One region of the Zhengella sedimenti genome, then DNA from elsewhere that is predicted to be linked to it. Evidence: predicted binding sites of a transcription regulator. Region 1 holds the regulator's gene; each other region holds the start of a gene.
What was found. Region 1 encodes PhoB, which activates phosphate uptake and scavenging genes when phosphate is short. Its sites were predicted from a motif close to TGTCATNNANCTGTCAT; they were not measured.
Positions count from the first base shown of each region.

Region 2: ppk2 (polyphosphate kinase 2) is a predicted target of PhoB. The motif match lies at 1,535-1,551, and genes of this name have one in related genera.
Region 3: phnC (phosphonate ABC transporter ATP-binding protein) is a predicted target of PhoB. The motif match lies at 1,777-1,793, and genes of this name have one in related genera.

Region 1 is NZ_JBKFFP010000001.1:961,709-964,983, forward strand. Features, by position in the region: gene pstA (phosphate ABC transporter permease PstA) at 1-116, shown strand, start outside; gene pstB (phosphate ABC transporter ATP-binding protein PstB) at 185-961, shown strand; gene phoU (phosphate signaling complex protein PhoU) at 988-1,689, shown strand; gene phoB (phosphate regulon transcriptional regulator PhoB) at 1,706-2,395, shown strand; gene ACLB6G_RS04760 (energy transducer TonB family protein) at 2,439-3,275, opposite strand, start outside.
Region 2 is NZ_JBKFFP010000005.1:31,397-34,671, forward strand. Features, by position in the region: gene ACLB6G_RS14085 (glycosyltransferase) at 1-666, shown strand, start outside; gene ppk2 (polyphosphate kinase 2) at 620-1,534, opposite strand; gene ACLB6G_RS14095 (ATP-binding protein) at 1,652-2,875, shown strand; gene phoU (phosphate signaling complex protein PhoU) at 3,033-3,275, shown strand, end outside.
Region 3 is NZ_JBKFFP010000004.1:86,487-89,761, forward strand. Features, by position in the region: gene phnD (phosphonate ABC transporter substrate-binding protein) at 1-779, opposite strand, end outside; gene phnC (phosphonate ABC transporter ATP-binding protein) at 839-1,693, opposite strand; gene ACLB6G_RS12400 (DapH/DapD/GlmU-related protein) at 1,817-2,434, opposite strand; gene phnL (phosphonate C-P lyase system protein PhnL) at 2,438-3,145, opposite strand; gene phnK (phosphonate C-P lyase system protein PhnK) at 3,150-3,275, opposite strand, start outside.

The sequences.
Region 1 (3,275 bases):
CGGATCCGGCCTTCTATGAACGCGCCTGGGGCGGGATCATCATCCTGCTGGTTTTCCTTGCGATCATGAACATTACCGCCATCATACTTCGCCGACGCTTCGAGCGGCGCTGGTGACCGGTCGAAAACGGAGCGCCGAGATGAACATGCGTACCGAAACAAAGATTGAAGAAGCACTCAAGACCATGCCGCAGAACGAAACCCACCCGCTCAAGATGCGCGGCGAGAAAGTCAGCGTCTTCTATGGCGAGAAACAGGCGCTCTATGATGTCGATCTCGACATCCGGGCAAACCAGGTGACGGCGTTGATCGGTCCTTCGGGTTGCGGCAAGTCCACCTTCCTGCGCTGCCTCAACCGCATGAACGACACGATCGACATCTGCCGCGTCACGGGCAGGATCACGCTGGACGGCAAGGACATCTACGACAAGTCCATCGACGTGGTGGAGCTGCGCGCCCGGGTGGGCATGGTGTTCCAGAAGCCCAATCCGTTCCCGAAGTCGATCCGCGAGAACATCGCCTATGGCCCGCGCATCCACGGCCTGGCGCGGTCCAAGGCCGACCTGGAGGAGATCGTCGTGACCAGCCTGCAGAAGGCGGGTCTCTTCGAGGAGGTCAAGGACCGTCTCGACGAGCCGGGCACGGGCCTTTCAGGCGGCCAGCAGCAGCGCCTGTGCATCGCGCGCGCCATCGCGGTCTCGCCGGAAGTCATCCTGATGGACGAACCCTGCTCGGCGCTCGACCCGATCGCCACCGCAAAGGTCGAGGAACTGATCGACGAGCTGAAGGAAAACTACACGATCGTCATCGTGACCCATTCCATGCAGCAGGCCGCGCGCGTCTCGCAACGCACGGCGATGTTCCACCTGGGAATCCTCGTCGAGGAAGGGGCGACGGACAAGATGTTCACCAGCCCCGACGACAAGCGCACCCAAGACTACATTACCGGCCGCTTCGGCTGAGCCTTACCAATCCGGGAGACTGCGCCATGGGCGAGCATACCGTCACCTCGTTCGACGAGGAACTGGACGCGATGGACACGATGATCCGCACGATGGGCGAGCGGGCCGCCGAGATGGTGGACATGGCCACGCGCGCGCTGCTGACCGGCGACGTGGCCCTGGCGCAGCGGGTGATCTCCGAAGACCGGTTGATGGACCAGATGCAGCGCGATCTCGACGACCGCGCCGTCATGCTCATCGGCAAGCGCCAGCCCATGGGGCAGGACCTGCGCTTCGCCGTTGGCGCCATGCGCATGGCCGGCGACCTGGAGCGCATCGGCGACCTGGCCAAGAGCACCTGCAAGCGCGTGGGCTCCATCGGCGAAATGGTGGTGATGCGCGAACCCAATTTCGGCATCGAGAAGATGGCCGGACTGGCCCGCGACCAGGTCAAGGCAATCGTCGAGGTCTATGTCGGGCGCCGCGCGGACGAAATCGAGGAGATCCGCAATCGCGACGAACAGATCGACATGGCCTATACGTCGGTGTTCCGCGAATTGCTGACCTACATGATGGAGGACCCGCGCAAGATCTCGTCCTGCACGCACCTGCTGTTTTGCGCCAAGAACATCGAGCGCATCGGCGATCATGTCACCAATATCGCCGAGAACGCCTACTACATGATCACCGGCGACCAGTTGCCGATGGCGCGGCCGAAGGTGGACAATGTCGCCGAAGGCATCGGCTGAAACCGGATACTGGCAGATGGCAACACCGCGCATTCTTGTTGTCGAGGACGAGGAACCGCTGGGCGTCCTGCTCCAGTACAATCTCGAGGCCGAGGGCTACGCGGTCGAGGTGGTCAACCGCGGCGACGAGGCGGAACTGCGCCTGCGCGAGAACGTGCCCGATCTTCTCGTGCTAGACTGGATGCTGCCCGGCGTCTCCGGCATCGAGTTGTGCCGGCGCCTGCGCCTGCGGCCCGAGACCGAACGCCTTCCCGTGATCATGCTCACCGCGCGCGGCGAGGAAAGCGACCGGGTTCGCGGGCTTTCCACAGGCGCCGACGACTATCTCGTCAAGCCGTTCTCGACGCCCGAATTCCTGGCGCGGGTGCGTGCGCTGATGCGACGGGCCAAGCCGGAAATGCTGTCCGGCACGCTGACGGTCGGCGATATCGTGCTGGACCGGGAAACCCACCGCGTCTTCCGGTCCCGCCGTGAGGTCAAGCTGGGCCCGACGGAGTTCCGTTTGCTGGAATACCTGATGCAGCATCCCGGCCGGGTGTTCTCGCGCGGGCAGCTTCTGGACAATGTCTGGGGCGAGACGATCTATATCGACGAGCGCACGGTGGACGTGCATATCGGCCGGCTGCGCAAGGCCGTCAATATCGGCAACATGCCCGATGTGATCCGCACGATCCGGGGCGCAGGCTACGCCATCCAAGAAAAGTGAGTGACAGGGGCGGGGCCATCGCGACTGCCCCTTCCTCCGGCCGTCACCTGAAGCTCAGCCTTATGCGCAAGGCCAGGCTTTGCCCCGGCACTTCGTCTGGCGGGCGCGGATAGGGGGCGGCGCCACGCGCGGCCTGGAGCGCCCTTTTGTCGAGCGACGGGTCGCCGGAACTGGAACTGACGCTGGCACCGAGAAGCGCACCAGAACGGGCGATGCGAAGGCTGAGGCCGACGGTGCCGCGCCCGCCCGCACCCCGCGGCTTGCGCCGGGCGACATGGCTGTTCACGCGCTGGCCATAGCTCGCCATGGCCTTGCGCAATTGCGCGCGTGACGGGGCTGCGCCCTGGCCCCGTGCCCCTTGCCGGGTGGTGGTGTCCCTGCCGGTTGCCTTGCCCGCGCCCGCCTTCCGCTCCTGCCGTCTTTCGATGGCGCCCTGTGCTTTCTTCTCCGGCCGTGCGGGTCTGGCCGCCTTCGGGGGCGGCGGCGCGGGGGCCGGCCTGATGTCCGGGCGCGGCGCCGGCAGAACGGCGACGGTCTCAGGCAGGTCGGCCCAGCTTTCGCTTTGCGGCGGTTCGGGAATTGCCGGGGCGATGGCGGGCATGCCGATGCGGGGCAGGGCGACGGCGATGTCGCTTGCCTCAAGCGCCACGAGAGGCGGTGCGTCCGGAAATACAGGCACGGGCAGCGCAATGGCGGAAGGCGTCATCGCGGCCGCATGCGAGATCTTTTCCGGGATGGCATCGGTCTGCGGCACGGTTTGCTCCGGCGCGGTATCGTCACCATCCTCGCCCGGCGCTTCGATGAGCGTGACGGTCACCGCCACATCGCCGGCCTCGCCGGCATCGCCACCGCCGGCGATCCCGTTGGCGACAACGGCGGC
Region 2 (3,275 bases), on a different contig from region 1:
GGCGGCACCTCCAATCATTTCCGCCGCGACATCCTTGAAGAAGTGCTCGCCTGGGACCCTTACAACGTGACGGAGGATGCCGACCTCGGCGTCCGGCTTGTGCGCAGCGGCTATCGCGCTGCAATGATCGAGAGGCCGACCCTCGAGGATGCACCCGATACCCTGTCCGACTGGCTGGGGCAGCGCACGCGCTGGCTGAAGGGCTGGATGCAGTGCTGGCTGGTCCACACCCGCCATCCCCGCAGTCTGGCCGCGGAATGCGGTCTGGCGGATCTCCTCGTCATCCAGGTTTTCCTGCTGGGGATCGTCTTCTGCGCGCTGGTGCATCCGCTGTTTCACCTGACGGTCCTGCTCCATCTGGCCGGCGTTCTGGATACCCCGTCCGGTCCCGCCTTCATCCTCTGGTGCCTGGACCTGGGCCTCATGCTCTGCGCCTATGCGGTGCATTTCGCGCTGGGATGGAAGGCGATGTCGCCGCCGGAACGCCGGCGGCTGTCATGGTGGCCGCTCGGCCTGCCGCTCTATTGGCTCATGCAGTCATGGGCTGCCTGGCGCGCCCTTCTGGAACTGGTCCGCGCGCCGCACCGCTGGAACAAGACGCCGCACCGGCCCGCCTCGCTCAGTCCGCGCCGTCCCGCTCCAGGAAGTCCGCGCCGGAACAGATGATGGCCGCGTCGGGCTCGCCGATCCGTTCCTCGTCGCGCTCCGGAAAATCGATCGACCGCAGGACATGACGGATGATCTCGATGCGCAGGCGCCGCTTGTCGTTGGCGCGCACGACGGTCCATGGCGCGTGATCCGTGTGGGTTTTCTCCAGCATGGCGTCCCGATGCCGGGTATAGGCATCCCACTTGGAGATTCCGGCAATGTCGATGGGCGAGAATTTCCAGTATTTCAGGCGGCTGTGCACCCGGTCATGGAAGCGCTTGAGCTGCGTTTCCTGGCCGATGTTCAGCCAGAACTTGAACAGGTGGATGCCTTCCTCTGAGATCATGCGCTCGAAATCAGGCACGTCGTCCAGGAATTTCAGATACTCCGCCGTCGTGCAGAACCCCATTACCGGCTCCACCACCGCGCGGTTGTACCATGAGCGGTCGAACGTCACGATTTCGCCGGCCGTCGGGAAATGGGCGACATAGCGCTGGAAGTACCATTGCTGGCGCTCCGTCTCCGTCGGCTTGGAAAGCGCGACATTGCGCGTGTGGCGGGGATTGAGGAACTGGCGGAATGCAGCGATCGACCCGCCCTTGCCTGCCGCGTCCCGACCCTCGAAGAGGATGATCACGCGGTGGCCGGATTTCTGCAGCCAGGTCTGCAGCTTCACCAGTTCCTCCTGAAGCGTTTCAAGCGTCCGGTCGTAATCCTTGCGGTTCAGCTTGTCGTCATAGGGGTAGCCGCCCGCCGTCATGACGTTGTCGCTGATCCAGTCCGGCAGGTCCGGATCGCCGATGTCGAACACCCGCTGATGGCCGTCCACCTCGATGGAGACAGGTTTCAGTTCGGTATCGCCGGCATGGCTGAGACGCTTTCCCATTGTCATCAAACCTTCATTCAAACAAAACAAGGAAGCTGATCATTGCCCCAAACCGCCATCGAAGGGAACCGGGGCTGAACACGGGCGCCATGCGGGCGCCTGGCCGGAAAGGAAACCATGCGAGCGCCTGAAGATCCCGGACGCGCCCTGACTGTTCTGGCCCTTGCGGGGTTGGCGTCCCTTGGCCTGGCCCTTTTCGGCGGGGGACTTGCATGGACGGGCGTCGTGTTCCTGCTGCTTGTCGCGGTCTTGCAGGTTGTCCGGATCGCCGGGCGCGGGCGGGGCGAGGCGCGTCCGGCGGCCGCCCTCCAGACGGCGGGCGACGGCGCCGTGCGCCGGTTTGCCGATGCCATGCCCGACCCGCTGGTTGTCTTCGGGAGCAGCGCGGAGGTGATCTTCGCCAACCAGCCGGCCCGCGAGATGTTCGGCGAATTGCGCCAGGGCGCATCGTTCCGGCTCCGTTTTCGGAGTGCGGAGATGATCGACCTGGTCGACAGCGTGATCCGCGATGCCAGGCCGCAATCGGCCGATTATGTCGAACGGCTGCCCCTTGAACGCCGCTTCCGCGTCACGGTGAGCCCGCTGGGCGGCACGCCGGAAACCTTCCTGGCCACGTTCTCCGACCGAACCGAGGTCTGGCGCATGGAGCGGATGCGGTCCGATTTCATCGCCAATGCCAGCCACGAACTGCGCACGCCGCTCGCCTCGGTTTCCGGGTTCATCGAGACTCTGCGTGGCCCGGCCAAGGACGATCCGAAGGCGCGAGAGCGTTTTCTTGGCATCATGCAGGAGCAGACCGGGCGCATGGCGCGCCTGATCGACGACCTGCTGTCATTGTCGCGTCTTGAAATGAAGCCAGTCTTGCGCGGCCGCAAGCCGGTCGACCTGACCGCGCTCATCGAGCGCCTGATCGGCTCGATGGCGCATCTGGCAAGCGAAAGCGGTGTGGCGATCCGCAGCGAATGGGACGAGGCGCCCAGGGTGGTCCCGGGCGAGGAGGACGAGTTGTTCCAGGTCTTCGAGAACCTTCTGGCAAACGCCTGCAAGTACGGCAACGCCGGCGGCCGCATCGATGTGACGGCGAGCCCGGCCCGTGTTGATGGAATGCCTGCCGTTGCGGTATCGGTGCGCGACTATGGCAGGGGCATCGCCAGGGAGCACTTGCCGCGCATAACGGAACGCTTCTACCGTGTCGATGCCGATGAAAGCCGGATGCGCAAGGGAACCGGGCTGGGGCTTGCCATCGTCAAGCACATCGTCGCCCGCCATGGCGGCCAGTTGAAGGTCGAATCCGTCCCCGGCGAGGGGTCGACATTCACGGTGGTCCTGCCGTCGGCATGAGTGGGCGTGACAGCATTGCCGCGCGATGTGCCGGGGTTTTTCCGCGATGAATGAATGCACGGCGGGACACGACAACGCCGGCAATCTATGTTAGCCGGTTATGCAAACGGACCGGCGCCCACGTCGACGCGCCGCCTGGGAGGACAAGGAACCGGAAATGGCGGAATCAAATCACACCGTGCGCGGCTTTGACGCCGATCTTCACATGCTGGCTGACCGCATCGCGCAGATGGGCGGCATGGCGGAGTCCATGGTCTATGACGCCGTTTCGGCCCTGGTCCGGTCCGACGAAAGCCTCGCCGGGGACATCCGCGCGCGCGACATCGTGCTGGACCGCCTCCAGCGTGAGATCGATGACAAGGCTGTGCGGATCATCGCCCTGCGCCAGCCGATGGCCCAG
Region 3 (3,275 bases), on a different contig from region 1:
AAGTCGGTGACCTTGGTCTTGACGTCGGCCGGCAGCGAACGGCGCAGGACGATCGGGCCTTCCGGGATCGGCTTGGACTTCCAGATCTCGACCAGGTCGTTCATGTCGACCAGGCCGGCATCAACAGCCTTGCGGAGTGCGCCGGAATTGTAGCCGTCTTCCCAGTTGCCCTGACCATCGGCCCAGGTCACGCCGGCATCGATGTCGCCGTTCTTCACCGCGACGATGGTCTGCTCGTGACCGCCCGTGAACACGACTTCGCCGAAATAGGCGCCGCTTTCCATCGTCGAGCCCGTCTCACGCGGGATCTCGATGGAGGGGATCAGGTAGCCGGAGGTAGAATTCGGATCGCCGAAACCGAACTTCTTGCCCTTGACGTCGGCCAGCGAGGTAATTCCGCTGTCCTTGCGGGCAAAACCGATGGAATGATAGGCGTAGGATCCGTCGAGATTGGTCTTGACGAGGACCACGTCCACGGCTTCCGGGTTGGTCAGGTAGGTCTTGGCATAGGACGAGGCGCCGAGCCAGGCCATGTCGATGGTGCCGCCAAGAAGCCCCTGGATGACGCCGTCATAGTCTGCAGGGGTGAAAATCTTGGTTTCAACGCCAAGCAGGTCCTGCACATAGGCACGGACGCATTCGTTGGACGTCAGACGGTCCTGGGCGTTTTCGCCACCAAGCACGCCGATGCGGAATTCCTTGATGTCCTCGGCCGAAGCCGGAGCGGCAAATGCGATGGCTGCCAGCGAGGCTGCAGCGAGAAGGGCTTTCCTGAACATGCGAGTTCTCCTGGTTGAAGCCGGTCCATCCGGCCCGTTTCTCAAGTTCCGGTCCGTTCTCAGGCAGGGGTGACGGCACCGGTTTCCAGCATCCGCCGGCTGGCGGCTTGCGGAATTCCTTCCGATCTTGCAGCCGCCCCCTCAAGGGCGGTCGAGGTCATGTCTTCCGACAGTTCGCCGTCGGCGACGCCGTAGATCATGCGCACCGCGTCGGTGGTCAGTTCGCTGGCAGGACCGTCGAACACGACCTTTCCGGCCGCCATGCCGATGATCCGCTCGCAATAGGCGCGCGCGGTGTCGAGCGTATGGAGGTTCGTGATGACGGTGAGGCCGTGATCGCGGTTGATGCTGGCGAGCGCATCCATGACGATCTTTGCATTGAGCGGGTCGAGCGAGGCAATGGGCTCGTCGGCCAGGATCATCTTGGGCGCCTGCATGAGCGCCCGGGCGATTGCGACGCGCTGTTGCTGGCCGCCCGACAGGGCTTCGGCCCGCTTCAGCGCATTCTCGCTGACCCCGAGGCTTTCCAGGATATCCACCGCCCGCAGGATGTCTTCGCGCGGATAGATGTTGAACAGGGTGCTGATCGTCGAGCGGCGGTTCAAGGTTCCGTGCAGCACGTTGGCCACGACATCGAGGCGCGGCACGAGATTGAACTGCTGGAAGATCATGGCGCAATCGCGCTGCCAACTGCGAAGCGCACTGCCGCGAAGGGCGGAAACTTCCGTTCCCTCGAAACGGATGACACCCTCCGACACGCCGATGAGGCGGTTGATCATGCGCAGCAATGTCGACTTGCCGGCGCCGGACCGGCCTATGATGCCGACCATCTGCCCCTGGGGGATGGAGAGCGTGACGGAATCGACCGCCGTGTTGGCCCCGAAGCGGCGGGTCACATCGGTGAGTTCAAGCATGTTCCATCCCGTCCACAAGCCGCAGATTATTAAGAGTTCATGATTTCGCTAACGCGGTTGTGTGAAGCGTCCATGTCGCATCCGTGACAGTTCGGTGACAGTGCACAGCGCTGTTACGGCCGTTCACAGGGCTTCGTGCTTGTCGAGAAAATCCGCTGCATCGAGCGCGCGGAAATCGTGGAGCGCGGCGCGCAGGCGATCATGGTCCCAGTCCCACCACGCCAGCCGGTCCATGCGCTCGCCCATGCCTTGCGCAAATCGCAAGCGGATCAGCCGGGCAGGCACGCCGCCGATGATCGTATAGGGTTCGACATCCTTCGAAACCACGGCGCCCGCGCCGATCACCGCCCCGTTGCCCACGGTTACGCCGGGCAGGATGGTCGCGCCGTGCCCGATCCAGACGTCGTGTCCGATGGTCACCACGTGCTCGCGCCGCCAATCGAAGAATTCCGCCTCGTTCTCGGCATCGGACCAGTAGTCGCCGGCGCGGTAAGTGAAGTGATGCAGACTTGCGCGCCAGACCGGATGATTGGTGGCATTGATGCGCACACTGGCAGCGATGTTGGCAAACTTGCCGATTTCGGCGCACCAGACGTTTCCATCCTGCATGATGTAGGAATAGTCACCGAGCACGGTATCCTGGATGCGGCAGCGTTCCGCCACTTCGGTGAACCGTCCCAGCGTCGAACCCGCGACCTCGGCGGTGGGGTGTATGAGCGGCGAAGGCGAAAGGCGCGTCATCGGTCAGGCCGCCGTTTGCCTGGGCCGGAAGCCGCTCACGTCGACAATCGTGTCGGCGACCCGCTCGCGAACCTGTTCGTCATGGAAAATGCCGAGCAGCGCCACGCCTTTCCGTTTCTTTTCCTTGATCATGGCGATGACAACGTCCCGATTGACCGCGTCCAGGGATGCGGTCGGCTCGTCGAGCAGCAGCACCGGATGGTCGGTGATGAAGCCCCGGGCGATATTGACGCGCTGTTGTTCGCCACCGGAAAACGTGGCCGGCGGCAGGTCCCAGAGTTGCGGCGCGAGGTTGAGTTGTTCGAGAAGCCGTGCCGCCGCCTTGCGGGCGCTGTCCCGGTCGCCCGTTCGCGCGGCCAGGGGTTCGGCCACGATGTCGAGACAGGAGACGCGCGGAACGACGGAAAGGAACTGGCTGACATAACCGATCGTCGTCTTCCTGAGCGCAACCACTTGCCTTGGCGATGCGCTCACCACGTCGACGCGGCCATTCGGCGTCGTCAGGAGGAGCTGACCGGCCCCGGCTGCATAGTTGCCATAGGCCATTTTCAGGATCGAGCTCTTGCCTGCGCCCGAAGGTCCGCCCAGAACGGCGCATTGGCCGGCATGAACGCGGAAGGACGCGCCCGCGATGACCGGAAGCACCACGCCGCGCCGCAGGTGCATGGTGAAGCTCTTTGCGAGATCGATGGCTTCGAGCATGACCGTCATGGTGTCAGACCTGCAGGATGGAAGAGACGAGAAGCTGGGTATAGGGGGCCTGCGGATCATCCAGCACGCGGTCGGTCAGACCGTGTTCCACAACGGCGCCGTCCTTCATGATCAGCAACCGGTCAGAGAG